One region of the Sporosarcina sp. 179-K 3D1 HS genome, then DNA from elsewhere that is predicted to be linked to it. Evidence: predicted binding sites of a transcription regulator. Region 1 holds the regulator's gene; the other holds the start of a gene.

Region 1 (16,376 bases):
TCCATTGCTGGAGTATGGTATTATGGAGACAACCATGACAAAGGAAGTAGAGGGTGGAATGATTGAGAGCACTTAAATTTATCATCCCGATCATGTTAGTTGTCGGATCGTTCGGTTGGATGATGTTGAGTAAAAATTATCAGGAAGTCCCGCCGACATCCCGGGTGTTCATTACCATCGGAGCGATGATCGTAAGCGGGGGCATATCTTTTTTCCTCTTTCCTAAAGATGAAGGGGAAAAATACTGACGGGTGGCGATTCGGCCATCCGTTTTTGTTTGTTTGCTAGTAGGAGAGGGTAATATAGATTACTAACTTGCGGAATATTTCCGCAATGCCATAAGGACGCCGCATGATCGCCTGTCAGAACAGAAATTGTTACAAATCCATCTCGGTTAATTGTGAAGAATTGATGAAGTGATTAGGAGTTTTGGGACTGCCCTATAAGACTGTGATAAAGTTGTATTATAAATACAAGTTTATTAAATTAGCAATAGAAAAGGAGGTTATAAGCTTATGAAGACAAACGGCATCATTTTTATTGTCGCCTTTGTATTGGCGTTTGCTGGAGGGTATTTTTACTTTAGCCAAGGCAATAAAGAGGAGACGGCAACTACCGAAAGTGGCGCGACGGAGCCGGCGAATGAAGAAGGACAAGGCGAAGAGCAGGCATCGGTGCCGGCGGAAGCAGAAGTGTTGAATACGAATAGTTGTTTATCCTGTCATGCCGTCAATTCACTCGGTATCGAAGGCGGGACGACTGGACCGGATCTATCGCATGCGTACGATGGCGTCAAGGACAAGCATGGCGTCGATCTGGATTCATTCCTGAAACAGCCGACTTCTGCCGTGATGTCCGGCGTCATTGCAGGCAATCCGTTATCTGATGAAGATCGTGCGGCTATCATCGATGTCCTGAAGACAGCATCTGAGAAATAAGAATCGAGGTGGGCAGAGTGAATACGAATTTGAAGAGAGTTTTAGCTGCTATATTTGGCATTGTTCTAGGGTTATTAGTGGCGATCGTCTTTTTTGCAGATTTTAATAAAGGAAACCAAAATGCCGAGTCCAATAAGACCAAAGCGGAAAAAGTGTATGTACCGTACGGGGAAAAAGATGAATATTACATGATGGCTTCTGGCGGGCATTCAGGCCAGCTGTTCGTCTACGGGATCCCCTCCATGCGGAAAATCCGGACAGTCCCTGTCTTCACACCCGATCCTGCCACGGGATATGGATTTGACTCCGCTACGAAAGAAATGCTGGGCGGTTTTACATGGGGGGATTTCCACCACCCTTCGATTTCCGAGACAGATGGTGAGTATGATGGCGAATTCCTTTTCGCGAATGACGTGGGGAATAACCGCGTTGCCGCCGTCGATCTGAGTACATTCCAAACAGTGGATATGATGTTCTTGCCGAATATGGGCGGGCCGCATGCGGGCGTCTTCGTCACTGAAAATACGGAGTACATTGCATTGCCGACACGGTTTGCACGTCCATTGGGAGATGCCTATGCCACTTTGGATGAGTATGAAGAAGAATATAAAGGTGTCGTCTCGATGACCACTTTCGACAGAGAGGCGAAAAAATTCGATCTTGCCTATCAAATTGTCTTGCCTCCCTGGTCTTATGACCTCTCGGATGCCGGCAAGAAAATGTCGGGTGATTGGATTGTCATGACGACGTATAACACAGAATTTGCAACAACTAATTTAGAAATTAATGCCTCGCAGAATGACCGCGACTATATCGTACTCGTCAATTGGAAGAAGCTCGAGGAAGAAGTTGCAGCCGGGAATTATGATGAAGTGAATGGGGCCAAAACAATCGATCCCCGAAAACATAAAGGGGCCATCTATGCAGTCCCAGTTGCCAAATCACCTCATGGTGTGGATGTAACACCGGATGGAACCAGATTTATCGCAGCAGGGAAGTTGGCCCCGATGATGACGGTGTTTTCATTCCAACAGGCATTCGATGCGATTGAGAAAGGTGAATTTGTCGAAGAGAAATACGGCATTCCTGTATTGGCCTATGAAGATGTGATGGAGCGTGAAGTCGATCCTCCAGGCGCACTCGGTCCATTGCACACGCAATTTGACGACCGGGGGAATGCGTTTAACACGATGTTCATTTCCTCCGAGATTGTGAAATGGAATATCGAAACGGGCGAAGTGATCGACCGTACGCCGACGTACTTCTCTCCGGGACACTCCGCCGCAACAGAAGGGGACACAGTCTCGCCGGACGGTAAATGGATCGTTGCGCTCAATAAAATTGCGAAGGACAACTTCTTATCCGTTGGGCCATCCCACCCAGAATCGATGGACTTGATCGACATTTCGGGAGATAAGATGGAGCATGTCATGGCTGCGCCGGTGGATCCGGAGCCGCATTACGCTCAGATTATCCATCGCGATAAGATCGAGACGATCACTGTCTATCCAAAAGATGAAGACCGTAAGAACTCCGTTTGGAAACAAGAAGATACCCGGGTGGAGCGGAATGGGAATGAAGTCCATATTTATGGAATTGCCATGCGATCGAAATTCATCTTCGACGCCAAGTCGGAACGTCCCGACGCAGTCACGGTCAAACAAGGAGATCGCGTATTTTTCCATATGACCAACATCGACTTGGATCAGGACATCACCCACGGATTCGGTATCAACGAATATGATCTGAATTTTGAAGTTCAACCTGGTCAAACAAATACGTTGGAATTCGTAGCGGATAAACCGGGTGTCTACCCAATTTACTGTACAAACTTCTGTTCCGCACTGCATCAGGAAATGAGCGGCTACTTGTTAGTGGAACCGAAGTGATATTAGCAGCCTGGAGAAGTGGGGGGATCTGCCTTACCACTTCTCCTAAATTACTGGAGGTGATCTCCTATGAAAGGCAGACTTTCCATGCCATCGAGGATCAGCCTCGTTGCAGCAGCAGTTATTACTTTACTCACGTTATTTGTTCCATGGTGGGGCATGAAATTCTATGCACCGCAATATCCGGAAGGACTTGATATTATCGTCTATCCGACTACATTGTCGGGGGATATTGATATCGTGAACGGGCTGAATCATTATATTGGGATGGCTGAATTCAGTAATGAATCCTTTCCTGAATTACGATATATGCCTGTCATTGTCATCATTTTTGCAATCCTAATCCTCCTGGTCGCTTTGTTACGGAAGAAGTCGTTTCTATATGGTCTCATTGCTCTCTTTATTATAGGGGGGGTCGTCGGTCTTCTGGATATGTACCGATGGTTGAAACAATTCGGAACAAATCTCGATCCGAGAGCGCCGATTGAACTAGAGCCTTTCATTCCACCTATTATCGGGGATAATGTCATCGCCAACTTTACGACGACAAGCTATTTTGCAATCGGCGGCTATATGTTGCTAGTCGTGTTCCTGCTGATGATTTTCCCGCTATGGAAGGATCGATCGCTATGAGGACAATTATCAGCCTATTGCTGGTTTTTGGGCTATTCATGGGGAATGCGGAGGCTGCTGAAAAAGGGCTGCAGCAATTGATCGACGAGACTCCCGCAAATGGCATCCTGGAACTGGAGTCGACAACCTACGAAGGGAATGTGACGATTACAAAGCCGATTACTTTGATCGGAAAAAAAGGGACCGTCATTCAAGGGGATAAGACTGCAAATGTCATCGAGATTGAAAGCGATGATGTCACGCTCGACACGCTTGCGATCGAAGGCAGCGGCATGAGCCGTAGTTCCCGTGAGGAATATTCCGGAGTGCGGGTTATGGGAAACGGGGCTGTATTGAAAAACTTGAAAATCACGGACAGCTTCCATGGCATTTTTTTGAATAAAACTAATCAAACAAGGATAGATCGGATCACAGTTATTGGGCATGGCACGCAAGCGCTGGGCAATCAGGGAAACGGCATCCATATCGCCCGTTCCAGCAACAACCATATTACGAATAGCCATTTGGAACAAACACGTGATGGGATTTTTGTCGAGTATTCGAATAATAATTACGTCGATGATAATACGATGACCCACACGCGATACGGGCTTCATTACATGTATTCGAATCACAACGAATTCAAAGGGAACCATTTTGTCAACAATATCGGTGGCGCTGCGATTATGCACTCCGATCACATCCTGCTGGAGGGCAATCAGTTTTCATTCAACCAAGGATCCCGTTCTTTCGGGCTTATTGTTCAAACGAGTCGGGACGTGCATGTATTGAATAATGAATTCCATTTGAATCAACGCGGATTATATTTGGAGCAGTCGACAAGCAACCGGATCGAAGGGAATGATTTCTTCCAGAACCAGGTCGGTGTGGAGTTATGGACCTCCTCGACCGCCCATGTATTTTTAAAAAATACATTCGATAAAAACAAGATCCATGCATTGACCGTCGGCGGTGAATCCAATAACGACTGGTTTGAAAACGGAGTGGGGAACTACTGGAATTTGCCCATGCTTGATCTAAATCAAAACGGCGTAGGGGATCAAGCGCTGGAGTATCGCTCCTCTCTGGGCGATTTATTGGAGAGGAATGAACTGGCTTATTTATTTTTGTCCAGTCCGGCGATTGCTATCTATGAAAAAGCGAATGAGTTGTTGACCCATCAGAAAGTGATGGCGTATGACAAGTACCCTTTGCTGAAGAAAAGGGGAATGCCGATGGGCGTCTGGATATTTCCGGCCATAGTGCTTGGAGTGGCCATATGGTTAGTTTATAGAAGGAGGGCGGTCAGACGATGATGTATATCTGGAAAGAGGCATTGGAACAGATGAGGGGCAAGGGCATGTGGCTCGGTCTCGGCATGCTGATGTTGGCCTCGCTATTCCTCATTGCGGAGGCGCGTTCGTTCCCTGTCGATTTGGGATTTGAAGCAATGCTCTTATCCGTATTCGACATGAATGTCTATCTCCTCCCCCTCTTTGCCATGTTTTTATCCTCTTTTTCCATGTATCAAGAAAAAGAGTTGAAGACTTCGATGATTTTATTGACGAAGAGAGAATCGACCTGGACGTATCTTTTGAAGAAGTCTGCAGCGATCCAGCTTGTTCTGCTCGCGACGTTCGTAACGGCCTATTTTGTGCTCGCGTTATTCATGAAGGCGTTTTTGGCGTTCCATATCATGAGCTTTCTGCATTTCTTACTCGTGATTATAGTATTCCTACTTATTTTCAATCAGATCGGAATTTTCCTAGGAGTCGCTTGCCATTCGAAAATGCAGTTGGTTGGTGCGAATATCCTGACATGGTTTTTCGTTGTCTTTTTGTTTGACTTGATGTTTCTTTACTTTCTGCCGGCCGTGACATTCGGCAATCTTCGGTTCTTTTCTTGGGTCTACTTTTTAGATCCCATCCACACGATGCGGTTTTATCTGGAAACGAGTTTGGGCCTCTTCTCTTTGTCGCATATGTCTCGCATGATGGAGAAGTTCGTTTTTATGGATATTGGAATTTTCTTGCTCATCAATGCGGTGCTATGGCCTCTCGTCATGTTTGGCGTTTCACTGCTTTTCCGGAATGGAGGTGCGATTGATGATTAATATCCAAAACCTGTCTTGTGCTTATGAGAAGAAGCAGGTTTTGCACAATGTGAACCTGCATATCGAAGAGAATGAACGTTGTGCATTAGTCGGTCGGAACGGGGCTGGGAAATCGACCTTGATTCATTCGATGCTCGGCTTACTGCCTTTCCAAAAAGGGACTGTTCAATTGGGAGGGATACCGAACCGCAAGCAAGAGTGGAAAAAGGTCGTTTCCTATTTGCCGGAGAAATTCCGGCTCTATCCCCGGATGACAGGTGAAGAGAATATGCGTTTTTTTGCTTCACTCGCCCCAAAACGGGTGGATGAGGAAAGCATTTCTGAAAAGTTGGAGATGGTGTCGCTTGGACAGGCGCGTGACGAGGCGATTACGACCTATTCGAAAGGGATGCTCCAACGGCTCGGTTTGGCTGTCATGCTTTACTATGATGCGCCTATCATCATTTTGGATGAGCCGACGAGCGGGCTGGACCCGGTTGGACGGGAAGAGATCTTGGACATCATCAATCGGTTGGAGAATAAAACCATTCTCATGGCTTCCCATCACTTGGAAGAAATCAAGAAAGTCTGCACCCATGTGGCGTATTTGGAAGGCGGGAGCATTACGAAGTACCCGATTGATGTGTTTATGACAAATCATATGAGGGGGGACGCAACATGAAGAAATTTTTAATACCACTATTTGCCCTATTGTTTCTCCTATCAGGGTGCGGTTCGAGCAAGGTGGATTTTGCCGTAGAACAGTCGCCGGACTATAGGGACGGCGAAACGTCCGAAATGATCATTCGTGTAACGGAGGGTGACGAGCCTGTCAGCGGCCTATCTGTCCTGGCTACCTTGGAAATGGCGAAGATGGATCATGGGGTCATTGAAGTCCATTTTGACGATATAGGTGATGGGCTATATAGCAGTCACGTAGAATTGCCAATGGGCGGGGAATGGATCGCCACGGTACAAGCGGACACAGGAAAGAAAGTATTGGAAGAAGTCGTGACTTTTGATGTTAAAGAGGGATGATGGGATTGAGAAAAGGGCGGGCTGAAAGGCTTGGGTATCTTTTGGCAGCAGTGCTGCTCCTAACGGCATGCACTGCAACCGAGACCCAAGTGGAACAAGATGTTGAAGAAGAACCTATTGTCACAATCGAGGGACAGAGCTTTGACGAGGAAGATTTGAAGTTTTATACGACAATGAAGCAAGTGGAGATCGAGTGGGGTCATTTACAAGCAATTAAGGGTCTGCAAGGGGAAGAATTGGCAGAACGGAATGCGTACTGGGACGAGCATAAAAGGCAGTATGCGAATAAGAACGTCCAATTGCAGAACTTGATTGAAATCCATGCGATGTCATTGCTTGCGGAGGAAAAAAATTATTTTGTTCCGGATGAGAAGTTGGATCGGGAAGTGGAGGAACTGACGAAGGCGATACAGGCCAATGAGGAAACGTGGGAAATTGTCCAGGAATACGGCGAAGAGGATTATCGCTTGGATATCCGGGAGTATTTGCGGAAACGTTTGCTTCGGGACCGCGTTTACCGGGAGCTTGAGAAACAAGTCCGTGAAGAATTGCCGGACGCCACCGACCAAGAAGTGAACTATGCAACGAATTCCCGGTATGAAGACCTGTATGTGGAGCAGGTGGCTTCTCTGGAAAGAAAGATATATGTGAAATAAGGATGGTGCGCCATCCTTTTTTGTATGGAATGGAATCAAATCCGTCCCAAGAAGATTTGAATGAGTCAATCCTTACCAAAATTTGATTGACACAAAATGAGTTATCTTTTATTCTAGTATAGATAACATAACACTGGGGGTGTGGAAGTGGCAACAGCAACAGCGAAGTCGAAAAGTGGTACAAGTGCCTTGACGCTTGTGTATAGTGGAATGTTTGCCGCACTGATGATGATCGGTGCCAATATTACGTCGTTTGTACCGTTTCTCGTTATCGGTGGGGTGCCGATCACATTGCAGACATTCTTTGCCATCCTTGCCGGACTTCTGTTAGGCAGTCGGATCGGGGCGACTGCGATGACGGTCTATATGTGTATCGGACTCGCGGGGGCACCGGTATTTTCGAAATTCCAAGGCGGATTCGGGTTTATCCTCAGTCCGACATTTGGATTCGTTTTATCATTTATCCTGACGGCGTATATAGCAGGGAAAATCGTGGAGAAAAACGGGAAATTGAAAAATTACATCGTAGCTGCTCTTGCCGCGATGGTGGTCAATTATGTAATTGGTACGAACTGGATGTACTTTGCTTATAAATTTTGGGCAGCGGCCCCTGATGCGTTTACGTATAAAGTGGCTTGGATCTGGATGGTGCCGCCATTGCCGAAAGATATCTTGCTTGCAGTTCTGGCCGGGATTTTCGGTCATCGCATGTATAAAGTATTGAAAGTGAGGCATGGACAATGACAGATTATAACCAGCTGGCCCAACAGGTTCTGAACGGCCACCAACTGACGGATGAAGAAGCGCTTTCCATTTTGAATAGCCCGGACGAGGATTTATTGCCCCTTCTGCACGGAGCCTACCAAATTCGCAAGCACTATTACGGGAATAAAGTGAAGTTGAACATGATCATCAATACGAAATCCGGTCTATGCCCGGAAAACTGCGGGTATTGCGCCCAATCCATCGTTTCCCAAGCTCCGGTTGAGAAATATGCCATGATGAAGCAAGAAGAGATTGTGGCGGGTGCTGAACGCGCGGCAGCGGTCAATGCGGGCACCTATTGTATCGTGGCGAGCGGACGTGGGCCGGTCAACAGCGAATTGGAAATCGTCATTGATTCAGTTAAGGAAATTAAGTCGAGACATAAAGACATGACCATCTGCGCCTGCCTCGGAATCTTGAAGCCGGAACAAGCGGTACGGTTGAAAGAAGCAGGTGTCGACCGATACAATCACAACTTGAATACATCAGCCGATCATCATGAAAACATCACGACTTCCCATACATACGATGATCGGGTGAACACGGTCGGTCTCGCGAAAGACGCCGGCATCTCCCCTTGTTCGGGGGTTATTGTCGGCATGCGCGAGACGAAGGAAGACGTCATTTCGATGGCGCGCAGCCTGCATGCGTTGGATGCCGATTCGATCCCGGTGAATTTTCTACATGCGGTAGATGGGACACCGCTCGGCGGAACGGATGAATTGAATCCACGCTATTGCTTGAAAGTGCTCAGCTTGTTCCGCTTTACCAATCCGTCCAAGGAAATTCGGATTTCGGGCGGCCGCGAAGTGAACTTGCGCAGCTTGCAACCACTAGGCCTCTACGCGGCGAATTCGATTTTCATCGGGGATTATTTGACGACAGAAGGGCAGGAGAGCGACAGCGATCGCCAAATGCTTGAAGACTTGGGCTTCGAAGTGGACTTGGAGCCGTTAAACAGAGAACCGGTTTCGGTTTGAGTTTGAGGTGAACGTTAACTAATAGCTTCATCGAAGACACAATTCACATATGAATTGTGTCTTCTTTTTTGTTTTTATATCAATGATGTAGCCAATTTAGCGCATTAATCCATATTGGAGACACCGCGGAATTTAAAAACGGCGCTGATACTGCCGGGAAATAGAAATGCGACAATTGTGGAAAGTTGTGGTAAATAAATGTATATGTGTGTGAATGGTTGTACTTCAGTAACAACCACCATGAATTCTCTGCCTGCTCAAAGAAAAAATCGAAATACATAAAACTAATTAAAAATAATTTAAGCCAAATCACCTTCCCTTTTGTCTAATAGATGTAAAGCCTAAAGCCTAAAGCCAAAACAAAACGAAAGGAGGAGTTAAGGTGAAACTTGAACGTTTAGTAAAGAAAGCACAAAAAGGAAATGATAAAGCCTACTTAATGCTTTTCCGGCAGTACGAAGCAGATATTTATCGAATGGCTTATGTCTATGTAAAAAATAAAGAAGATGCCTTAGATATAGTTCAAGAAGTGGCCTATCAGTCATATAAGAAAATCGGTACATTGAAAAAACCTGAGTATTTTAAGACTTGGCTTATGAAAATTACGATTAATTGTGCATTGAACTTAATCAATAAAAACAAAAAGGTGATTCCGCTATATTTAGACTTTGAAGTGATATCTGGGTCAGAAGATGAAGACATTGCACTCACTTTATCTTTGCACAAGCTGATCAATGCTTTAAAAGAGGATGAGAAGAGCGTCATTTTACTAAAATATTACGATGATCGTACATTAAAGGAAATTTCAGAGATATTGGACATACCGCTCGGAACCGCAAAATCTGTCCTATACCGTGCTTTAGACAAGCTTCGTCAAAATGTAAAGGAGGCGGGTAATTATGGATAATCATTTTAAACAAGAGTTATCAAAAATTGAAATCCCTGCAGAGCTTCATGAAAGGAGTAAATTGGGCATTAATAAAGCAAAGTCTGAAATGGGTGGCAAACTGAATCGTTTTTTTAAAAAACGATTGGCTATAGCTGTTATTTCTGCTTGTTTACTGATTCCAACAGGTGCATTTGCTTATCAAGCGTTACTGGCCGATGATGTATATGGTTCATTTGATAATCTAAAAAAACATGTGGCAAGCGTAACAATGGAAAGTTACTTATTATTTGATGCAAAACTAAATCAAGCAAAAGGTGACCTGACAAAAGACGAGTACGAACAGTTTAAAGATTTACTAAATGTATTTACTAGTGCAAAACTTGAATATGGCGATACAAATGGAAACATCGATTATTCACAAGTCCCTGCAGAACAATTAGAGGATATTAGAGTAGCAATGTACGAAATCCAACCATACTTTGACAAACTCAACGGGCTACCATCAAGCAAAGAGGTTTTAACAGCCGAAGAATATGAACAATACATTCAAGCTTTATTAACATATGAAACGACTATGGCGCAACTAGGAGTCTCAAGTGCCCCCGAGATCGCTTCAATTCCTTCAGAGTTACAAGCGGAATTCATTAAAGCTCAAGAATACTTAAATTATGTAAATGAAAAACAAATTGATTGAATTATAGGGGGGACTAAAACATACTAAGTTATTTTCAATTCTTTTTGAAACATAACAGTAGGCTGAATATACGTTTCAACGGGCGCATTAGCTCGAAAAGAATTAGTCGTTTTTTGGATTGAGACCATACTTAAGTTAATTCATTGTAGGGCGTGATTGTTTAATTAGCGGCTCAGTCCAATAAGGGGAGTAAAATATTTCATGAAAAAACGCTCGGGTTTCTGAGCGTTTTACTTGTTGTTTAAATTGCAAATGTACTGTTGCAATATATGTTGATTAACTTGTTATCCACATTGTTATTGCATTTTTCTCCCTATCATCGAATCCGTTATTCATCCAAAAGGGTTCTTTTTCATTTGTGCTGCCACTCGAGTAGCTGCTCCTGTTGCTGAAAATAGTCTTTGATGGAGAAATTGCCGTCGAAAGATTGGGCATCTATCGTTTGGATAAGCGTATCAAACGTTTCCCGTTTGACATTCGAAATAATGAATGGCGTGATAAATGCCGGGATGTCATGTGCCTGAATTCGCTCATTCCACATAGTGAGGACCTTTTCATCAAAGATAATCGAGGAAGTATACGTCCACTGTCCGTCTTCATCCGGATGGCGGATGATGAGTTGGGCTCCGACGTAATCACTTTTCCGGCCCTTGAATCCGCGATTCGTCCAGACGCCGATCAGCAAGTGGTCGATCGTGTCGTAATGGACTTTTGTCACCTTCTCATCCTCGGTCCATTCATTGATGGCGTAAATGGTATACGCATCCTCTTCCGCCACCGCAATGATTTTCGTCGGCTTCTTGTTGCGCGTGAGGAGGAAGATTTTGATGGACGCCCAGAGCGAGAACGCAAACAGGCCGCCGAATAGGAGGGACAGCCACCCCTCCCCCATGGACAGGGAATGGAAGAGCAGCGTACCCGTCCCGATGAGAAGGCTCCCCATCATCACGCTAATGATAATCAAATAAAAGATCCATTTCGGCTTCATCTTCCCCGTTGCAATCGTTTCATCATACCTATTTTTACTCATGATTAGGCCCCCCTCCTTCCGTGTCTATCTTCTACGGGTTAGTTGGAAGAAAGTTTCGGGAATCTGCTGAAACGTTTCGGCTGTTCAACCGTATAGTATAGAAGACCAAAATCTTAAACGGAAAAGAGTGTTCCAGATGCTCAACTTATTCATACTATCTGCCGTTGCAGGAGTTCTAGTCGCACTGTTCATCGTGCCGTTTTTGTCAACGTCCAAAGAGAAGGAAACACGGTTAGCCGTTACTGAATGGGTTGCTATCGTCGGTTTGGCAGCGGTAGCTGGTATCTCCATCTTTGTATTCTATTACGTAACGAATGTAGATCGAAATTGGACATCTTTATGGGTAGCCCTACTCGTCACGACTTTATTGGGGACATTGGCGTCAACTGGGAAAGAGCGGCTCCTGAAAGGGATTTTATTCCTAGGTGCGCTGGTCGTAGGGGGGTATATGCTGAGTGCCCCATTGTTCAATGCCGATAAGAAGTACAAGGCGGTGGAAATGGACCAACAGGTGGAAATCAAAGCGTTTGATGAAACAAAGACGCCAGCTAGCGTACCACCTAAATTTGCGCGCAATAAAATGAAAAAGGCATTCGGCCAAGTGCCGAATACGAGTTATTTTGAACTGGGCCATTTACAGATCCAGAAAGTGAATGATGAATTCGTCTATATCGCGCCTGTTGAGTTCTCGGGCTTTTTCAAATGGCTGAACGGCAAAACGACGCCGGGCTATTTTACCATGAGCGCGACCGACTCCGCGGATAATCCGAAATTCATCAAGTCAGAAATGAAATATACTCCATCTTCTTACTTCCATCATCAAGTGGAACGCCATATGCGGATGGCATTTCCGGATTTGATTTTCTACGGGGAAGTCCAACTGGAAATTGACGATGAAGGCAAGCCCCACTATTTCCGTTCATATGGAAATTTCATTACCGCCCGGAATGGCTTTGACGTCAAAGGGATTGTAATGGTCGATCCCATGACGGGGGCGACGACGAAGTTTGGGCTGTCAGACGTGCCGGGATTCATTGACGGAGCGGTTTCTCCTGAGGCGGTTAGTTTACAAAACAGTTACTTCGGAAAATACGTTCACGGCTTCTGGAATTCGGTGGTCGGGAAGAAAGATGTGAAATTGCCGTCCGATGAAGGGACGGAGGCGAATGTAAGCCCGATTTTTGACGAAACGGGACATATGTATTACTTCACCGATTTTACAAGTCCGAAAGAAGGGGTCGATTCGATGCTCGGCTATGCGTTGACGGATGGCCGGACTGGGGAAGCGACTTATTATACAGGTAACTTGGAAGAGTCGTACATGGATTCTCAAGGGGCTCTCCAGATCATCGAAAAGAAATTTATCGAAAAGAAGTGGACGGGTGAAATGCCGGTGTTATACAACTTTTACGGAGAAGCGAGCTGGCTGACTCCGGTGCTGGACTCCAACGGCTTCCTGCAAAACTACTTCATCGTGTCTGCAGCCAATCCGGAAATATCGGTGTACGGCAACTCGCCTAACGAGGCGCTCAGACTGTACAAAACAGCACTGCAGCGGGGCGGCAGCACAGTGGATGGAAGTTCCGATGCGGAAGAGGCAAAAGCGGCGATCACCGTCAAACGCGTGTTTAAAGAGCGTGTCGGCGATTTCACCCTAGTGTCCATCTTGGCGGACGACGGGCGGAATTTTATCATTTCGACGGAAGTGGCGCCACTGGCGGTATATGTCCAGGAAGGCGACCGGTTGGTGTTGACCTACTTGGAAACTGGCGAGTTGTTCTTGCCGGTGAAAGATCTGACAAATACGACGATTGAATAAAAAAGCGCCGGGGGATCTGATCCTCCGGCGTTTTTTTATGATGACTCAGCGCGCCGATTTCTAAACGAAAACATGATAGGGACTCATATTTATTCGCCATTTGAAAAAGTAAGCGTAGCCGAAAGAAAAATCGGGTACGCTTACAATAATATGGCCTTGCTTCCTGACGACAGGTTTTCCGTCACGACGCATTTCTGTTGCGCTACACCTCAAAATTCCTTCGTTAGCATATCAATTGCACCGAACGGGTTTATTCGTGTACAATTAAGTCAAAGATAGTCAAAGTCAACGGATTCTGACCTAGTTAGGAAAGAGGTGAGGATAGACATGCGAAACATTTCTGACATTATTGAAGGGTATTTAAAGGCAATAATCGAAGAGGAAGAGAAGAGCGCCATTGAAATTAAGCGCAGCGAAGTCGCAGAAAAATTCCAATGCGTCCCTTCGCAGATCAACTACGTCATTAAGACACGTTTTACGGCGGAACGCGGGTATATTGTCGAGTCCAAGCGTGGAGGCGGGGGGTATATTCGCATTATCCGTGTCCAAGCTAATTCGCATAAAGAATTGATCGAGCATATTTTGGAAGGAATACAAGATGGCGCCTCTTTCACGATGGCCGAGGATATCATCCACCGGCTTATGGAAGATGAGGTCCTGTCCGAACGGGAAGCGAATCTGATCCTTGCCGCGGTGGACCGGGCGACCATCCAACAACCATTACCCGAGCGCGATACAATGCGCGCCCGTATTTTACAGGCGATGCTCCTGACGCTCTTGTACGAGCAAATGGATTGAACGCCAATAATTAGGACGAGGTGGGTGCCCCTATGATGATATGTGAAAATTGCAAAGAACGTCCGGCTTCTGTCATCTTGACCCAAGAGAGTATGGGAGGGTCATTGGAACGCCAATTATGTGAGAAATGCGCATTCCACTCGCACTCCCTTCAGTTTGATCCGAATCAGGAGCCGTTATCGATCCAACAATTCCTCTCCCAATGGTTTGGCGGGCAAGACCCATTCCAAAGTCAACCGCAGACGAGGGGAGAGATGATGCGGGGTCCCGAATGCCCAAATTGCGGGCTGACATTCCAGAAGTTCTTGGATATCGGAAAGTTCGGTTGTGCGAAGTGTTATGCGACATTCCGGGAGAGGTTACCGCGAATGCTGGGAAAACTTCATAACGGCCATTCCAAACACGTCGGTAAAATTCCGGTCTCCTTCAATGAAATCTATGCAGTGAAAAAGAAGATAGAAGAAATTCGGGTGAAGATGAAAGAAGCTGTCGAAGCGGAGCGCTTTGAAGAGGCTGCGGTTTTGCGCGATGAAGCCAACGCATTGAAGTTGCGGCTTCATGATGGAGGTGAAGAGAGCGATGTCAATTGAACGATTTATGCAGCAATCCGTGACGGGCTGGATGACAGCGCATGGCGAGCACTCGGATATCGTCCTGTCCACCCGGATCCGGTTAGCCCGGAATTTGACGGGATACCGTTTCCCGATCGCCTTTTCGGAGGAGGCTGCGATGGCGGTCGATAAAGAAGTTTCGGCTGCATTGCTTGATTCGCACCAAAAAGGGTACACCTATATGAAGATGGCCGATTTGCCCTCCATGGAACGTCAAGTATTGGTGGAGAAGCATTTGATCAGCCCGCAGCTTGCAAATCCCGAACGCTTTGGCGCTGTCATCTTATCGGAAGACGAAACCGTCAGCGTCATGGTGAATGAAGAGGATCATATCCGGATCCAGTGCATTTATCCAGGCCTTCAGCTGGAAGCGGCCTACGAGCAGGCCGATCAAGTGGACGATCAGCTGGAAAAGGTACTGCCATATGCGTTTGACGAAGCGTTTGGATATTTGACGAGCTGTCCTTCCAATACGGGGACGGGCATGCGCGCATCGGTCATGATGCACTTGCCGGCACTCACCATTACGAAGCAAATTGACCGGATCATCCCTTCTATTGCACGGCTCGGCATGGTCGTGCGCGGAAGTTATGGAGAAGGGAGCGAGGCGTTGGGCAATATTTATCAAGTATCGAATCAGACGACTTTAGGCAAGACTGAACATGAAATCATAACAGATCTTGGAAATATAACAGACCGGCTCATTGCCCATGAACGCAAATCCCGGGAATTACTCCTGTCCAAATCGCGAATCGCTTTGGAAAACCGTTTGTTCCGTTCGCTTGGTACAATTCTCTATGCGAGGCTGTTGCCATCGGGCGAAGCGGCACGCTGCCTGTCGGATGTCCGTCTCGGCATCGACCTCGGCATAATTGAAGATATTGATATGTCTATTTTGAATGAACTGATGATTTTCATGCAGCCGGGCTTTTTGCAACATTATGCAGGAACAGAGCTTTCGCAGGAAGAACGGGATATCTTCCGGGCCCAATTGTTCCGGGAAAGGCTGGACGTCGAGAAAGCCAAAGCTGCCATAGAAGAAAACGAGGAAAGTTGAGCATCTACTTTGCGTAACTGATGTACGGCAGGTATAGTATAATCAAAGATAGTCAAAGTCAATTTTTGGGACGCCGTTTTTCGATGCGGTCCAGTTGAATACACTAAAATAGGCTGTCTTTGAATCAACAGAATTTCCATTAGGATGCGTTATACCTTTACTCCCTCAGCCTTGGCTGATGCGGATGGGATAGGATCATATATAGATAGGAGAGGAATGAATATGATGTTCAACCGATTTACACAACGTGCACAAAAAGTATTGCAGCTTGCTCAAGAAGAAGCCATTCGGATGAAACATGAATCGATCGGCACGGAGCATATCTTGCTAGGATTGATCCGCGAAGGCGGCGGCATTGCAGCGAAAGCGCTCGAAGCGATCGATGTAAGTTTCGAAACTATTGAACAAGGCGTGGAGAAGTTAGTAGGCAGCGGCTCTAAAGATGTGGGACCGATCGTTCATTACACACCGCGCGCTAAAAAGGTAATTGAACTATCTGTGGACGAAT
Region 2 (16,376 bases), on a different contig from region 1:
TGGAGACGGCGGGAGTCGAACCCGCGTCCAGAGGCTCCAACACTCAAGCATCTACGCGTGTAGATCGTCTATTTGCGATTCGCGTAGCATTATGCCGACAATCAGGGCGTCTTGTACGCTATCCTGGAAATCTCTTCCGTCTGCCTCAGGAGGCGGCAGCCGTCGTATCCCACTAATAAGTGAGCCTTACAATGCCACATGGGCGATGGAACTGCAAGGCAGATTCGTCAGCTTACGCTGCGAATGCTAGGTTGTTGTTTGTTTTGCCTGTTATTATAGAGTGCCGTTTCTGACGGAGCCGAGCCCTCCGACGCGCAACTCAAGCTCAGACCACCCCTGTCGAATCCGTAACGTCCCCGAATGGGAATGTCAGGATAGCCTCGACTTTCGAGGTACCGAACTTAACTTTCTGTACTTATCATACCTCATTTTCGGCCAAAAATCAATACTGCTGTTTGGCCTTGAAGGCGCGCTCCATCTCGCGTTTCGCTTCTTTTTTCTTCAAGTCTTCTCGTTTGTCGTAATGTTTCTTCCCTTTTCCGACGCCGATCAGCACTTTGGCGAATCCGTCTTTCAAGTACATCTTCAACGGGACAATCGCCATGCCCGCTTCTTTCGTCTGGCCGATCAACGTATTGATCTGCTTTTTATGAAGCAGTAGTTTCCTTGAACGGAGCGGATCATGGTTGAACCGGTTTCCCTGATCATACGGGCTGATGTGCATATTGGATATCCATGCTTCATTATTGCGGATCCGGACGAACGCATCGCGCAATTGCACCTTCCCGTTGCGGATCGATTTGATCTCCGTCCCTTGGAGCACGATGCCCGCTTCGATCGTTTCTTCGATGGCGAAATCATGATTCGCCTTTTTATTGACAGCCACCATTTTCCCTTGGCCTTTTGCCATCTCGTTACCCCCTCAAGAATACCGGAGGGGCGTTTACCTCTCCGGCATCATTTTCTCTTTCTTGGCGCTTGCTTCTTGGACTTCTTCGCAACGCCCTCGTAAAACTTCTTCTTTTTATTGCCCGAACCGCCTGAACCGGATTTCTTCCGATCCCGTCCATTGCCTTCGGACTTTTTGTCGCTACCGCCGACTCTTTTCTTCGCGTGGATGACAGTCGGTGTCTCTTTCCGTTTGCGGTGGAAGGATTGTTTCATGCCGACGATTTCGAAGTCGATGGCCTGCTCTTCCGGCTTGACCGAAACGACGCGCACCGTCACTTCATCCCCGATCCGGAATTGCTTGCCGGTGTGCTCCCCGATCATGATCATTTGACGGTCGTCAAATCGGTAATAGTCATCCGTCATATAGCTGACATGGACGAGCCCTTCGATCGTGTTTTCCAGTTCGACGAACATGCCGAAGTTCGTCACAGAGGAAATGACGCCTTCGAACTCCTCCCCGATCTTATCCAGCATATACTGAGCCTTTTTCAAAGATTCGGTATCCCGCTCTGCATCGACAGCGCGGCGTTCCCGATCGGACGTATGCTGTGCGATCTCCGGCAGTTCCGCACTCCAATGGGTCAGCGTTTGGGACGACACATCTTTTTCAAGCAAATACGTCCGGATCAACCGATGGACGATCAAGTCCGGATAACGACGGATCGGTGCCGTGAAATGCGTATAGAAATCAGTGGACAACCCGAAATGCCCCAAGCTTTCCTCGAAATATTTCGCTTGCTGCATCGACCGCAGGAGCATCGTGGAAATGACGGTCTCTTCCGGCAATCCTTCAATCGACTCGACGATTTCCTGCAAGGCGCGAGGATGGACTGCATTGCCCGTCCCTTTTACGACGATTCCGAAATTCGTAAGGAATTCGAAGAACCGCTGCAATTTCTCCTCTTTCGGATTTTCGTGGATCCGATAGATGAACGGCACTTGCATCCAGTGGAAATGCTCGGCAATCGTTTCATTCGCCGCCAGCATGAATTCCTCGATGAGGCGCTCGGAAACCGTGCGTTCCCGGACGACGACATCGGTCGGCCAGCCGTTTTCATCGACCAAGATCTTGGATTCCTTGAAATCGAAGTCGATCGCTCCCCGATCCATCCGCTTCTGCCTCAGGATTTGGGCCAGGTCCGCCATATCGTTAAGCATCGGCACGATATGCTCGTATTTTGCAAGTAGTTCCTCATCTTTTTCTTCGATGATTTTATAAACATCCGTATACGTCATCCGTTCATCGGAGCGGATGACACTTTCGAAAATCTCATGCTCGATAGCTTTCCCGTTCCGGTCTATCGTCATCTTGGCAGTTAGAGTAAGTCTGTCCACGCCCGGGTTTAATGAACAGATGCCGTTCGATAATTTATGTGGCAGCATCGGGATGACCCGATCCGTCAAGTACACACTCGTCCCGCGCTCATATGCTTCCGCATCCATGGGCGAGTTTTCGGTGACGTAATAACTGACGTCCGAAATATGGACGGATAAGATATAATTTCCGCTTTCATCCCTCGTTACGGAGATGGCGTCATCCAAATCCTTGGCATCGGCGCCGTCAATTGTGATCGTCAATTCATCACGGACGTCACGCCGTTTGAATAAATCCTTTTCCTGCACTGTATCCGGGATTTTATTCGCCTGGTCGATCACTTCCTGCGGGAATTCGATTTCAATCCCATGTTTGTAGATGATCGACAGGATATCGACGCCCGGGTCGTTTTTATGGCCCAGGATCTGGGTGACCATTCCGGTTGCGGATTTCAGTTCATCCGGCCAATTGGTGATTTCGACGACCACTTTATGGCCATCCACCGCCCCAAGGGAATCGCCTTTCCCGATGAAAATATCCATGGGGAGCTTCTTATCATCCGGAATGACGAAGCCGAAGCCTTTATTGTCCTGATAGGTGCCGACCACTTTCGTCGTACCCCGTTCCGCGATACGGATGACCGTGCCCTCGCGCCGATCGCCCATTTGGCTGTTGGAAACACGGACAAGGACGATATCCCCATTCATCGCCCCGTTCACTTCATGAGGTGGAATGAAAATATCATCCATCCCGTCTGTCTCAGGTGCCACGAATCCGAACCCTTTGGCATGCCCGATGAATTTCCCACGTACAAGATTCATCCGTTCCGGTACGCCATAACGGTTCGTCCGGGAACGGACAATCTGTCCTTTCTGCTCGAGTTGGACAAGCATTTTCACCAATTCCTTGAACTCGGCGGCTTGCTCCATTCCCATCAGTTCTTGAATTTCTTGAACCGTTAACGGTTTATAAGCATCTTCTCTCATTAAATCCAGCAATCGTTGCTGTAAATCCAGTTCAAAACTGTCCAATTGCAACCCTCCTTCAATACTATAGCTTGGTCATTTCGATTATCATTCATTCAGCGGACAAAGCCCGCTGAATGAATGATAAAGCCTCCGGCGGATGTCACAGATTTTGAAAGGAGTTAATCGAGCAAGCTCGATTCAAAATCTGGACGCAATTACGCCGAGGCGTAATTGATAATTCACACGTTCCAATCAAGCGATTCTAGAAATTCGAACAGGTCTTCATGGAGCTGTTCTTTTTCAGGTCCGAGCGTAATGACATGTCCGGATTCTTCGTACCATTTGATCCGCTTCTCGACGGATTCGGCGTTCTCATAAATGTAGTTTGCGGAATCGGGGTCGATCACATCGTCATGCGTTGCCTGAACGACGAACAGCGGTGCATAAATATGGTCGACATGGTCTCGGACATCATAGACCAGATCTCGAAGGACCGCTAAGGAAGGCATGGACTGCTTCTCCAGCGCCTCGACTTCCTTTTCGATTTCTTCTTCGCTTTTTCCTTCAAATCGCTTATATTCCCGCGCATATTTCAGGACACCCTCATACATGAGGTCGGTCGTGCGCATCGACATCGGCGCACACATCGTGGCAATCCCTTTCACTGGCATGTTATACCCTATTTTCAGTGAAAATACGCCACCTAGGGAGAGTCCGATGACTGCGATCTCCTCATAGCCGGCTTCCTTCAGCTCGTTATAGCCGTTGACGGCATCCTGCCACCACTCATCGGGACCAGTCTTGATCAATTCCTCCGGCGGGACGCCATGCCCTTTATAATGAGGAGCTAATGAAGTATAATTTTTCTTCTCTAAAAACCGTCCGAGCATCCGGACATCCGCCGAATTCCCGGTAAATCCGTGAAGCAGCAAAACGGCGCGCTTCCCTTTCTCGAAAAAGAACGGTTTCGGTGGTGTGATTCTCATTTCGTACAGCCTCCTATAAAAAACGCCCGACCATTCGGAAGGTCAGGCGTTGATCATTTTATTAGTCATGAATTAGAATTTAACGATGGCAATCGCCAATACGAAAAACAAAATGGAAAGGACAATGGTGACCCGTTGTAAAACGAGATCCAAGCCACGCGCTTTTTGTTTTCCGAAAAGTTGTTCAGCTCCACCAGAGATGGCTCCTGAAAGACCTGCACTTTTTCCGGACTGCAATAAAACGACTGCGATTAATGCCAAGGCTACGACTACAAGTAGCGTCATTAGCAATGCGTGCATTTTGTTCCACCTCCTGAATCGAACTTCACAATACTTCTATTTTACCAAAACGACAATGTCCTGACAACCTTTTCTGAGATTGGCTGAAAACGGGTCGAATTGGATCGAAGTTAGCAAAGCTGACATCTCATTGGAGTGGAACGGATATCCTTCACAATTAAACTTATATCCGTCACTTTTACAAGGATATCCTTCACTTTTATATATTTATTCGTCACTTTTTATATTTTATCCGTCAGTTCCGAAGTTTTATTCCCGAAACAGGACTTTTATCTGATTAAATCAAGCAGTGTGTCGCCCCGTTTCTTCCCCAAATCATGATTTGCTTGCACTCAACACCGGTTTGCTTGCGCTCGCTGCACCTTTCCTTGCACTCCGCACCAGATTGCTTGCATTCGACCCATTTTTGCTTGCAAAACCCACAAAAAAAGCCCACCGTAGTGGACTTTTTTCAGCTTCAAACTTATTTTTTCAAGTTGTAGAAAGTTTTGATTCCCAAGTATTGTGCCGTTTCATCCAATTGGTCTTCGATGCGTAGCAATTGGTTGTACTTCGCAACACGGTCTGTACGGGAAGGGGCACCAGTCTTGATTTGACCCGCGTTTGTTGCAACTGCGATGTCCGCGATTGTCGTATCTTCAGACTCACCGCTGCGGTGGGAGATGACCGCTGTGTAGCCTGCGCGTTTCGCCATTTCGATTGCGTCGAATGTTTCTGTCAACGTACCGATTTGGTTCACTTTGATCAATATCGAGTTGCCGACGCCTTCTTCGATGCCGCGCGCCAGTTTTTCCGTGTTTGTGACGAATAAATCGTCTCCAACAAGCTGTACTTTATGGCCGATACGCTCTGTCAGCAATTTATGGCCCGCCCAGTCGTTTTCGTCCAATCCGTCTTCAATCGAAACGATCGGGTATTTATTGCAAAGCTCTTCATACCAAGCAACCATTTCCTCTGATGTGCGGACGATGCCTTCGCCTGAAAGGTTATAAATGCCTTCTTCTTTGTTGTAAAACTCGGAAGATGCAACGTCCATCGCTAGGACGATTTCTTCGCCTGCTTTATAGCCCGCTTTTTCGATAGCTTCCAAAATCGTCGTAAGAGCTTCTTCGTTGGAAGATAGGTTCGGAGCGAATCCACCTTCATCGCCAACCGCTGTGTTCAATCCTTTTGCCTGCAATACAGATTTCAAGCTGTGGAAGATTTCCGTACCCATGCGAAGACCGTGACGGAATGATTCTGCGCCAACCGGCATGATCATGAATTCTTGGATATCGACGTTGTTGTCCGCGTGCTCGCCGCCGTTCAAGATATTCATCATCGGTACAGGCAATTGCTTCGCATTGACTCCGCCCAAGTATTGATACAACGGCATATCCAGATAATCCGCTGCCGCATGTGCAACCGCCATGGATACACCTAGGATTGCGTTCGCACCCAATTTCCCTTTATTCGAAGTGCCGTCCAGTTCGATCAACGCTTTGTCGATTGACACTTGATCCAAAACGGAATAGACATCTTCCAGCTCTTCTGCAATGACGTCATTCACGTGCTCAACAGCTTTCAAGACACCTTTCCCAAGATAACGATCTTTGTCACCATCGCGTAATTCGACTGCTTCGTATTCTCCTGTGGATGCACCGGAAGGAACGATTGCACGTCCGAATGCGCCGCTTTCCGTGATGACTTCCACTTCCACTGTCGGATTTCCACGTGAATCAAGTACTTCTCTACCTTGGATCATTGTAATGATTGGCATGTCATTTATCCCCTTTTAAAATAATGGTGTACCGGTCATTTCTTCCGGTTGCTCAATATCCAATAATTTCAGCATCGTCGGAGCCAGGTCGGCCAAAATGCCGCCTTCCCGCAACTCGATGTCCGGTTTCGTCACAATGACAGGCACCGGATTGGTCGTATGCGCCGTCATCGGTGCACCGTCCTGCGTCGTCACTTCGTCCGCATTTCCGTGGTCGGCTGTCACGATGGCCGTCCCGCCTTTTGCGAGTAAGGCATCGATTATCTTGCCTAAGCATTGATCGACTGTTTCAACCGCTTTGATCGTCGGTTCCAACATTCCACTATGGCCGACCATATCCGGATTGGCAAAGTTCAGGATGATGGCGTCATAGCGGTTGGCCGCAATGCCATCCAGCAGGGCGTCCGTCACTTCAAATGCGCTCATCTCCGGCTTCAAGTCATACGTCGCCACTTTCGGAGAATTGATGAGCAGCCGCTCTTCCCCTTCGAAATTATCCTCCCTGCCACCGCTCATGAAGAAAGTGACGTGTGGATACTTCTCTGTTTCCGCAATGCGCAATTGGCGCAAGCCGTTTTTCGATAGGACTTCCCCGATCGTGTTGTCCAGATTTTCATTGCTGAACACAACGTTCGCCACTACTTCGTCACTATAATGCGTAAAGCCCACGAATTTCAAGTCTTCCAACTCTTTCGTCTGGAATTCATTGAATGTCGGCTCGGTAAATGCACGGGATAGCTGGATGGCGCGGTCTGGACGGAAATTGAAGAACACGACCGCATCCCCACTGTTCACCGTGGCAACCGGCTCTCCCAGCTCTTCTATAATGAACGGCATGACAAATTCATCATGGCGTTCGCGCTCGTACGAAGCCAGAACGCCGGCCGACGGAGTCGCTGCAGTTTGGGCAACTCCATCTGCAATGGCGCGATAGGCTTTCTCTACCCGATCCCATCGCTTGTCCCGGTCCATTGCATAATACCGTCCAGAGATGGAAGCGAACTTGCCCACCTCCAGCTCTTTCATTACAGACTCGGTCTTTTCGATATAATCAAGGGCGGTTTGCGGACCGACATCCCGTCCGTCGAGGAACCCGTGGATATATACTTTTTCAATGCCATTCAACTTTGCAAGTCGCAGCAATGCAAAAAGATGATCATAATGGCTATGCACTCCGCCATCAGATAGGAGACCCATCAAGTGAAGTGCCGACCCTCGTTCTTTCGCATGTGCAACGGCATCCAACAGCACTTCATTATTAAAAAAGTCAGCTTCCCGGATCGACTTATTGATGCGTGTGAGGCTCTGGTATACAATCCGGCCGGCTCCGATATTCAAATGACCGACCTCGGAATTCCCCATTTGTCCGTCGGGAAGGCCGACCGCTTCGCCGGAAGCCGTCAACGTAGTATGTGGATAGTTGTTCCACAAAATATCGAAGTTCGGCTTGTTCGCCTGCGCGACCGCATTGCCGAAGTTATCATCGCGCAGCCCGAATCCATCCAAAATGATTAAAGCAACAGGGCCTGTCTTACTCATTCCCGCCGACCTCCACTAATCGTAAAAATGAAGCCGGATTCAAACTTGCCCCGCCGACCAATGCACCGTCGATATGCTCCATGGATAGGAGTTCGCCAATGTTATCAGGTTTCACGCTGCCTCCGTACTGAATACGGATTTGGCTTGCAACATTTTCTCCATACAACTTGCCAATGGTTTGACGGATCGTTCCGCACACTTCATTGGCATCTTCAGCGGTTGCTGTTTTCCCCGTACCGATCGCCCAAATCGGCTCATAGGCGATAACCGCTTTTTCCGCCGATTCTGCATCAATCCCATTGAACGCTTTTTCCACTTGGTCCGCAACCAATTGTGCCGTCTGACCAGCCTCACGCTGCTCCAAGGTTTCGCCAACGCAGACAATCGGCGTCAAACCGTTTTCGAAAGCTGCTTGGACTTTCCGGTTCACGGCGCTATCGGTTTCATTGAAATACTGGCGGCGCTCCGAATGTCCGAGAATGACATAGCGTACCCCAACATTCGCCAACATGGCCGGGCTCACTTCACCGGTGAATGCCCCCTCTTTCTCCTCGTGCATCGTCTGTGCGCCAATGGACAATGAAGAAGTCGCGGTCAATCGAACCAACTCTTCCAGATACAGGGATGGCGGACAAACGACCGGTTCGACCTTATCGGAACCCGTCAGCTTGCCGATCACTTCCCGAACAAAGCTTTTCGCTTCTTCACTCGTCTTATACATCTTCCAGTTTCCTGCAATGATTCGTTTTCGCAAATCAGTACCTCCACTCATTGATCCTGCAATGCCACAACTCCAGGGAGCTCTTTGCCTTCCATGAATTCCAATGATGCTCCACCGCCTGTGGATACGTGATCCATCTTGTCGGCCACGTTGAATTTTTCGACAGCCGCTGCTGAATCCCCGCCCCCGATAATCGTATACGCCTCGGTTTCAGCTGTCGCCAAAGCCACTTCTTTCGTACCGCCTGCAAATGGTTCCATCTCAAAGACACCCATCGGTCCGTTCCAAATGACGAACTTCGAATTCCGGATGACGTCCGCATACAACTTCGCCGTTTCCGGTCCGATATCCAGCCCCATCCAGCCTTCCGGAATGGCATCGATGGAAACCGTTTGTGTCTCCGCTTCTTCCGAAAACGAATCGGCGACGACTGCATCAATCGGTAGATACAGGTTGACGTCCTTTTCCTTCGCTTTTTCAATGAAGGACTTGGCCAATTCGATTTTATCTTCTTCTACAAGCGAATTACCTGTCTCATATCCTTGTGCTTTTGTAAATGTATAGGAAAGACCGCCTCCGATGAGAAGGTTGTCTGCAATATCAAGTAGATTATCAATGACACCGATCTTATCTTTTACTTTTGCACCGCCTACGATCGCAGTGAATGGGCGTTCCGGATGCGATAAAGCTTTTCCAAGAACGTCCAGTTCTGTTTCAAGCAAGAATCCGAGGACGCCTGGTATGTAATTTGCAATTCCTGCCGTGGAGGCATGCGCACGGTGAGCAGTTCCGAATGCGTCATTGACGAATACATCCGCGAGCTTTGCGAACTCCTTCGCCAGTTCAGGGTCATTTTTCTCTTCCCCTTCATTGAACCGTACATTTTCAAGCAGGACAATATCGCCGTTCGCCATGGAAGCCACTTCTTCTTCCACTGCCGTTCCGACGGATTCTTTGAGGATCTTCACCGGTTTCCCTAGAAGCTCCGCAAGTTTATGTCCCGCTGGCGCGAGTCGCATCTCTTCGACCACTTTTCCTTTCGGACGGCCTAAGTGACTGGCTAAAATCACTTTTGCCCCATTTTCCACCATGTATTCAATCGTCGGGATTGCAGCCCGGATCCGGGTATCGTCCGTTACTTCCCCGTTCTCCATTGGTACATTGAAATCGACACGGCAAAATACACGTTGCCCTTCCAGCTGCATATCTTTCATCGTCTTTTTAGACTCCATGAAAAATGCCCACCTCCAAGATTAATTAAAAAGAAGGACCGGGGTATCCCCGCTCCTCTTACCCATCTACTCATTATAAGCAATTCCCGTTAGAATGGCTATGTTTATCTAACAGAAGAAGTTTTCAAACCCCTTTGCTTGCGATCAACCGTGCCAAATCAACACATCGGGCAGCATAGGCGGCCTCATTGTCATACCAACAGATGACTTTAACGAGGTTTTCCTGCATGACCATTGTTGATAGACCGTCTACCGTCGAGGAAGACGTATTGCCATTGTAGTCCTTGGAAACTAAAGGCAAATCCGAGTATGACAGGATGCCTTTCATTTCACTTTCGGCGGCTTTCCGTAGAGCGGTGTTGACTTCCTCTACTGTCACTACCTTGTCCAATTCCACGACAAAGTCGACAAGCGAGACATTCGGCGTCGGCACCCGAACGGCCATGCCATCCAACTTCCCTTTTAAGTCCGGGAGCACCTTGGCCACAGAAGCTGCGGCACCTGTAGTCGTCGGGATGATCGATTCAGCGGCTGCCCGTGCACGGCGATAGTCGGAATGGGGCAAGTCCAAGATCCGCTGGTCATTCGTATAGGAATGGACCGTCGTCATGAAACCCCGGCGGATACCGAACTGTTCGTGGAGCACTTTCGCGACAGGAGCAAGACAGTTAGTCGTACAGGAGGCATTGGAGACGATATCATCTTTGTCAGGATTGTATGTCTCGTCATTCACCCCCATGACGAGAGTTGTGATATCCCCTTTGGCGGGTGCTGACAAAATGACCTTTTTTGCTCCAGCTTCCAAGTGTTTGGTCAGCCCTTCCCGATCGCGGAAAACTCCAGTGGATTCGACGACAATGTCGATTCCAAGTTCTTTCCACGGCAATCGGGACGGATCTCGTTCAGCGAACACCCGGATCTTGGTGCCATTGACAGTCAATGTATCTTCACTGGATTCTACATCCGCCTCGAATACCCCATGGACGGAGTCATATTTTAATAAATGTGCGAGCATCGCGGCATCCGTCAAATCATTCACGGCGACGAGCTCGATGTTATCTTGGTTCTTCATAATTTCCCGCAACACGAGGCGGCCGATCCGCCCAAATCCGTTTATTGCCACTTTTATTGGCATGTCATTCCCTCCTACGTCCTTTCTTTTATATCTACCCGTTGTTGCGGATACATATGTATGGTCGGGCGATTTAGTCTACTGGGAAATGATGTAGGGTTGTTGGTAATGAGCGGTTATGTGAAAGTATGAACGCGGGCGTGAAGTTATGGGCGATGGTGCGAACTTATCAGCGTTGGCGAGAACTTATCAGCGGTTACGCGAACTTATCAGCGCGGGCGTGAACTTATCAGCGGTTGAATGAAAATATGAGCGCTGGAGAGAACTTATCAGCGCGGGCGTGAATTTATGAGCGCTAACGCAAACTTATCAGCGCGGGCGTGAATTTATGAGCGCTAACGCAAACTTATCAGCGCTGGCGAGAACTTCTCAGCGGTTGAACGAAAGTATGAGCGCGGGCGTGAACTTATCAGCGCTGGAGAGAACTTATCAGCGATGGCGCGAATTTATGAGCGTTGGCGAGAACTTATCAGCGGTTACGCGAACTTATCAGCGCGGGCGAGAACTTATCAGCGGTTGAATGAAAGTATGAGCGCTGGCGCGAAGTTATGGGCGGTTGCGAGAAACCAAGCCGTTCATTCAAACAACTCCACAATATCCATATAACCGATAGAGCCGTACAGGGCGACGTCCCCGTCGATCTCAATTACCGGGATCATGAGCATATACTTTTCATGAATAACATCGTCCTGTTCAATATCGACTTCCGTCCACGTAAAAGGGAAGTCATCTTCCGCCAATTGCAGCATCCGCTTCGCCTCCTCGCAAAGCGGACAGCCTTCTCTCGTGTAAAATGTCAAATGCATCAGGGTACACCTCGTCCATATCGTTTCTCTTAGTATAATCAAAAAAAGAATGGCACGCATGCATGCCATCCTTTGAACTTACCAGCTTCGGCCGCCACCTCCGCCACCGCCGGAACCGCCTCCGCCGAAACCACCAAATCCGCCTCCTCCACCGGAACCGCCTCCGCCGAAGAAGCCACCGCCTCCACTTCCACCACCAAAGGAGCCTGGGAAGAAGACAGGACCGCCCCCGCCTCGTCGTCCGCGGGAACCGCCGGAGCCACCGCCGCCACTTCCACGCATCAAGCTAAAGACGATGATCAAGACGATAATAATCGTGAACAACGGGAATCCTCCCTCTGACGAGTCGTATTCACCATACACGGTATTGACCGGCAAGGAAGCGCCGTCCAGTCCGTATTCAGCCGCAATTTCATTATAATAAGCTTTGTATGCATTGATGATCGCCTGGTCGGGCTGCTCCTCTTCCAGAAAAGGGACGGCCACTTCATCCATGATCCGCGTGACTTTCCCATCCGGCAAAGCCCCTTCGAGCCCATAGCCGACTGACAATTGGAAGTGTCGATCACCTGCTGAATTCTTTTGTGTCGTGACGACCAGTAACGCTCCGTTATTCAGTTTTTTATCCCCTAATTGGAACTCCCGCAACTTCTTTACTGCATATTCCGCAACCGGTTCGTCCCCGATGCTCGGAAGTGTCAGGACGGCCAGTTCGGCCGAGGTCGCATCGTATAACCGGATTCCATATTGCTCAAGTTCCGCTTCCTGTTGCGGCGATAAGATATCCGCACCGTCTTGGATCACCGGGACATTCGCTGCGGACGCCATCCCGGGAAACACGGTTATACAGAGCAGACATGCCGCAAGGAACAGGCGAAGGGCCCGATCGATCACTTTTTGTCATCCCCGAAATCGACTTCTGGGGCGTCTTTCGCACCTGCGTCCGCTGGGTAATACTCTTTTTCATCAAACCCGAAAATCGAAGCTACCAATTTTCCAGGGAAGCGTTTCACTTGCCGATTGTACGTTGCGACGACGTTGTTATAATCCATTCGCGCGACGCCGATCCGGTTCTCTGTCCCCGCCAGCTCATCCATCAACTGTGTAAACTGCCTATCTGCCTTCAGATCCGGATAATTCTCCACCACGACGAGCAGTCGGCTTAACGCGCCCGATAACTCGTTATCTGCCGCCACCTCTTCTTCCGGAGTCCGGGCACCAGCCAGCCGGGAACGGGCTTCCGCAATTTCAGTGAGTACCTCTTTTTCATGACTCGCGTACCCTTTGACCGTATTCACTAGGTTCGGAATCAAATCGAGCCGCCTCTGCAACTGGTTATCGACCTGCGCATTCGCTTGATCCACATCTTCTTCCAAGTTGACGAATTTATTATAACTAGGCACAAACACGATGCCCAGCACCACCAAAATGACAACTATGGTCAATAATGGTCCCAATAATCTCCTCATTTCACCACTCCTCGTTACTGTATGATAATAATTTACCGCTAATCCGATGCTTTAAAACTTCTCTACACCATATATACTGTTTCACCTATGTATAGGTTTCATTTTTTTTACTATTCAATAAAAAAACCGATCTCATCATCGAGATCGGCTTCTAGCTGCATCATTTTTCGTTTTCTTTAAGTTTCATATCGCTGCGTGTGATGATATGATCGATTAATCCGTATTCTTTGGCACGTTCCGCTGTCATGAAATTGTCGCGGTCCGTGTCGCGCGCAATCACTTCGACCGGCTGGCCTGTACGCTCGGAAAGGATCGTGTTCAATTTCTCGCGTAGGAACAAAATGCGTTTCGCAGCGATTTCGATTTCAGTCGCCTGCCCTTGTGCACCACCGAGTGGTTGGTGAATCATGACTTCCGCATTCGGCAAAGCATAGCGCTTTCCTTTTGTCCCGGCTGTCAGAAGGAAGGATCCCATGGACGCTGCCATACCGATACAAATCGTCTGAATGTCCGGCTTGATGAATTGCATCGTATCGTAGATGGCCATCCCTGCTGTAATACTTCCGCCTGGGCTGTTAATATAGATGGAGACGTCTTTTTCCGGATCTTCCGCTTCCAAGAATAGAAGCTGTGCGACAATGGAGTTCGCCACATTATCGTCAATGGCGCTTCCCAACATGATGATCCGGTCTTTTAATAAGCGGGAATAAATGTCGTAGGCACGTTCTCCCCGGTTCGTCTGCTCAATTACTGTAGGTATTAGATTCATTCCATTTCCTCCTTCAAAGTGGATAAGTGATCGGCCTGCTGAAACAGGATGCCGTTTCAACTGTACCTTTATCATACCTATTATGGTCAATAAAGGTCAAATATAACGCTCTCAGCAAAACCCGGCTGAATCAAAGGAAAAACAAAAAAAGTATTGCATTCCTGACTCATCAATTGTATAATGAAATTTGTCTGCTACAGAGTGTAGCGTTTTACATTGCCCTCGTGGTGCAACGGATAGCACGCAAGATTCCGGTTCTTGAAATGTGGGTTCGATTCCTGCCGAGGGCGTTTTATATTTTTGATTGAAATCCACATAAGTGGGTTTTTTTATTTTCTCTGCCAGTCTTTTTATTTCGGCATATGTAATCTATAATCCTCTTTTTCCAACCGACTTCTTACTATCTTCTGTTAGTATAGCCTAACTTTCCACCGTTAAACTTCCTGAGACCCCCCTTCCCTTCCAATGAAATCCATGCTATGGTAAAAGCGTCAACAAAATTGAATACATATTTTGACCATTAGGGGAATCCTTGAAAAGGACTGAGAGACGAGTACAACTCCGATACCCTTATTACCTGAACAGGTTTGGACCTGCGGAGGGAAGTGGCTTATTTTCGGCGCATCTTTGTACATAGCGGATGACCTCCAGACCACTTACCCTTCCAGGGAAGTGGTCTTTTTTGTATGGAGGGAGGTGGAGGTTTGAAACTGATTGCCGTCACCAATGACCGGCTTCCTGTTCACGAACTGGCGGACGTTCTTCTAGCAATCCAACATTCCGTCGATGCCGTCATTTTACGGGAGAAATCCAAAAGTGCTCAAGAATTGGTTCAGCTGATCGAACACATGGACAATTCCGGATTTGACCGGAGGAAATTGATTGTCCACGGACGGATGGATATAGCTCTTGTCTGCGGGATCGAACGAGTCCAAATACCGGGGCACGGCATCCCCTCTCCCTTGTTGAAAAGCCGGTTCCCCCAAATTTCCTTCGGCAAATCGGTCCACTCGACCAAAGAAGCGATCGTGGCCAGTCAGGAGGGGGTGGATTGGGTCCTTTACGGTCATTTATATGACACCCGTTCGAAGGAGGGGCTTCCGGCTCGCGGCACAGCGGAATTGAAAGAAATCGTCACCGCTTTGTCCATTCCGGTCTATGCGATTGGCGGGATCCAGCCTAGCCATCTCCCAGAATTGGCCCGGTCGGGAGTCGCCGGTGTCGCGATCATGTCTTCTATTTTTGATAGTGATCATCCATTGCAAGCTGTCCGGGAATACCGGCGGGAGCTTGAATGAAATGAGGAGGCGTTGTGAGTTGAAGAATATCGAAGTAAACGGAATGGAACGTTCGATTCCAAAAGAGGTGGGGGATGTCCAGCAGTTGCTGCACCATTTAGGACTCGACAACCGTATTTTGATTGTGGAATTGAATAGACAGATTTTGAATAAAGAGGCTTATGATCACCCGATTCAAGACCGGGATCAGATTGAAATCATCCACTTTGTAGGAGGCGGTTAAACATGTTGCAGATCGGAAATAAAACCTTCTCGTCCCGCTTATTGCTCGGGACAGGAAAATATCCTTCTTTTGAAATCCAAAAGGAAGCGGTGCGTGTTTCGGAAGCAGAAATCCTGACCTTTGCAGTTCGGCGGATGAATATATTTGAACCTTCGCAACCGAACTTCTTGGAACAGCTGGATTTGTCAAAGTATACTCTCCTGCCCAATACGGCTGGAGCCAAAACAGCGGAAGAAGCGGTGCGCATTGCTAAGCTCGCAAAAGCTTCAGGCCTCTGTGACATGGTGAAGGTCGAAATCATCGGCTGCGACCATTCGCTATTGCCTGATCCGGTTGAAACGCTGCGAGCGACCGAAATGCTGTTGGAGGAAGGCTTTATCGTATTGCCCTACACTTCCGACGATGTCGTCCTGGCAAGAAGACTTGGTGAAATGGGTGTGCACGCCATCATGCCGGGCGGCGCTCCGATCGGTTCAGGCCGCGGCATTCTGAACCCGCTGAATCTGTCTTTCATTATCGAACAAGCGACGGTACCGGTCATTGTCGATGCGGGAATTGGCTCGCCGAAAGACGCGGCCTTCGCGATGGAGTTAGGGGCGGATGGCGTTTTGTTAAATACAGCTGTGTCAGCCGCTCAAAATCCGATCAAGATGGCCGAAGCGATGAAGCTGGCAATCGAGGCCGGAAGGTTAGGATTCGAAGCCGGCCGGATGCCGGAGCGCGACTACGCTGTAGCGAGCAGTCCGATGGAAGGATTGCTACCAAGTTGAACGGAAAATATTCACGCCAGGAACTTTTTGCCCCGATTGGCGAGGAAGGTCAGCGGAAAATCCGGAATGCCAAAGTGTTCGTCATGGGAGCCGGCGCGCTAGGCTCCTCCAGTGCGGAGATGCTGGTTCGGGCGGGAG

The links. The regulator CtsR, encoded in region 1, represses protease genes until heat stress. The targets are predictions, from matches to a motif close to ATGGTCAATAAAGGTCAAACA.
Region 2: clpP (ATP-dependent Clp endopeptidase proteolytic subunit ClpP) is a predicted target of CtsR. The motif match lies at 14,030-14,050, and genes of this name have one in related genera.

What each region holds. Positions count from the first base shown of each region.
Region 1 is NZ_JBFEGI010000007.1:31,520-47,895, forward strand. It holds gene AB1K83_RS10560 (histidine kinase) at 63-248, shown strand; gene AB1K83_RS10565 (c-type cytochrome) at 516-938, shown strand; gene nosZ (Sec-dependent nitrous-oxide reductase) at 956-2,827, shown strand; gene AB1K83_RS10575 (hypothetical protein) at 2,897-3,460, shown strand; gene nosD (nitrous oxide reductase family maturation protein NosD) at 3,457-4,755, shown strand; gene AB1K83_RS10585 (copper ABC transporter permease) at 4,752-5,552, shown strand; gene AB1K83_RS10590 (ABC transporter ATP-binding protein) at 5,545-6,213, shown strand; gene AB1K83_RS10595 (FixH family protein) at 6,210-6,569, shown strand; gene AB1K83_RS10600 (hypothetical protein) at 6,575-7,225, shown strand; gene AB1K83_RS10605 (biotin transporter BioY) at 7,373-7,969, shown strand; gene bioB (biotin synthase BioB) at 7,966-8,970, shown strand; gene AB1K83_RS10615 (sigma-70 family RNA polymerase sigma factor) at 9,353-9,877, shown strand; gene AB1K83_RS10620 (DUF3600 domain-containing protein) at 9,870-10,553, shown strand; gene AB1K83_RS10625 (hypothetical protein) at 10,906-11,583, opposite strand; gene AB1K83_RS10630 (hypothetical protein) at 11,720-13,402, shown strand; gene AB1K83_RS10635 (CtsR family transcriptional regulator) at 13,730-14,200, shown strand; gene AB1K83_RS10640 (UvrB/UvrC motif-containing protein) at 14,233-14,790, shown strand; gene AB1K83_RS10645 (protein arginine kinase) at 14,780-15,868, shown strand; gene clpC (ATP-dependent protease ATP-binding subunit ClpC) at 16,091-16,376, shown strand, end outside.
Region 2 is NZ_JBFEGI010000021.1:7,057-23,432, forward strand. It holds RNA gene ssrA (transfer-messenger RNA) at 1-358, opposite strand, end outside; gene smpB (SsrA-binding protein SmpB) at 443-910, opposite strand; gene rnr (ribonuclease R) at 958-3,252, opposite strand; gene AB1K83_RS17725 (alpha/beta hydrolase) at 3,474-4,220, opposite strand; gene secG (preprotein translocase subunit SecG) at 4,293-4,520, opposite strand; gene eno (phosphopyruvate hydratase) at 4,984-6,279, opposite strand; gene gpmI (2,3-bisphosphoglycerate-independent phosphoglycerate mutase) at 6,295-7,818, opposite strand; gene tpiA (triose-phosphate isomerase) at 7,811-8,572, opposite strand; gene AB1K83_RS17750 (phosphoglycerate kinase) at 8,587-9,771, opposite strand; gene gap (type I glyceraldehyde-3-phosphate dehydrogenase) at 9,896-10,906, opposite strand; gene AB1K83_RS17760 (glutaredoxin family protein) at 11,479-11,709, opposite strand; gene AB1K83_RS17765 (TPM domain-containing protein) at 11,788-12,603, opposite strand; gene AB1K83_RS17770 (LemA family protein) at 12,600-13,178, opposite strand; gene clpP (ATP-dependent Clp endopeptidase proteolytic subunit ClpP) at 13,339-13,947, opposite strand; tRNA gene AB1K83_RS17780 (tRNA-Arg) at 14,166-14,237, shown strand; TPP riboswitch at 14,460-14,568, shown strand; gene AB1K83_RS17785 (thiamine phosphate synthase) at 14,652-15,245, shown strand; gene thiS (sulfur carrier protein ThiS) at 15,265-15,468, shown strand; gene AB1K83_RS17795 (thiazole synthase) at 15,471-16,238, shown strand; gene AB1K83_RS17800 (ThiF family adenylyltransferase) at 16,235-16,376, shown strand, end outside.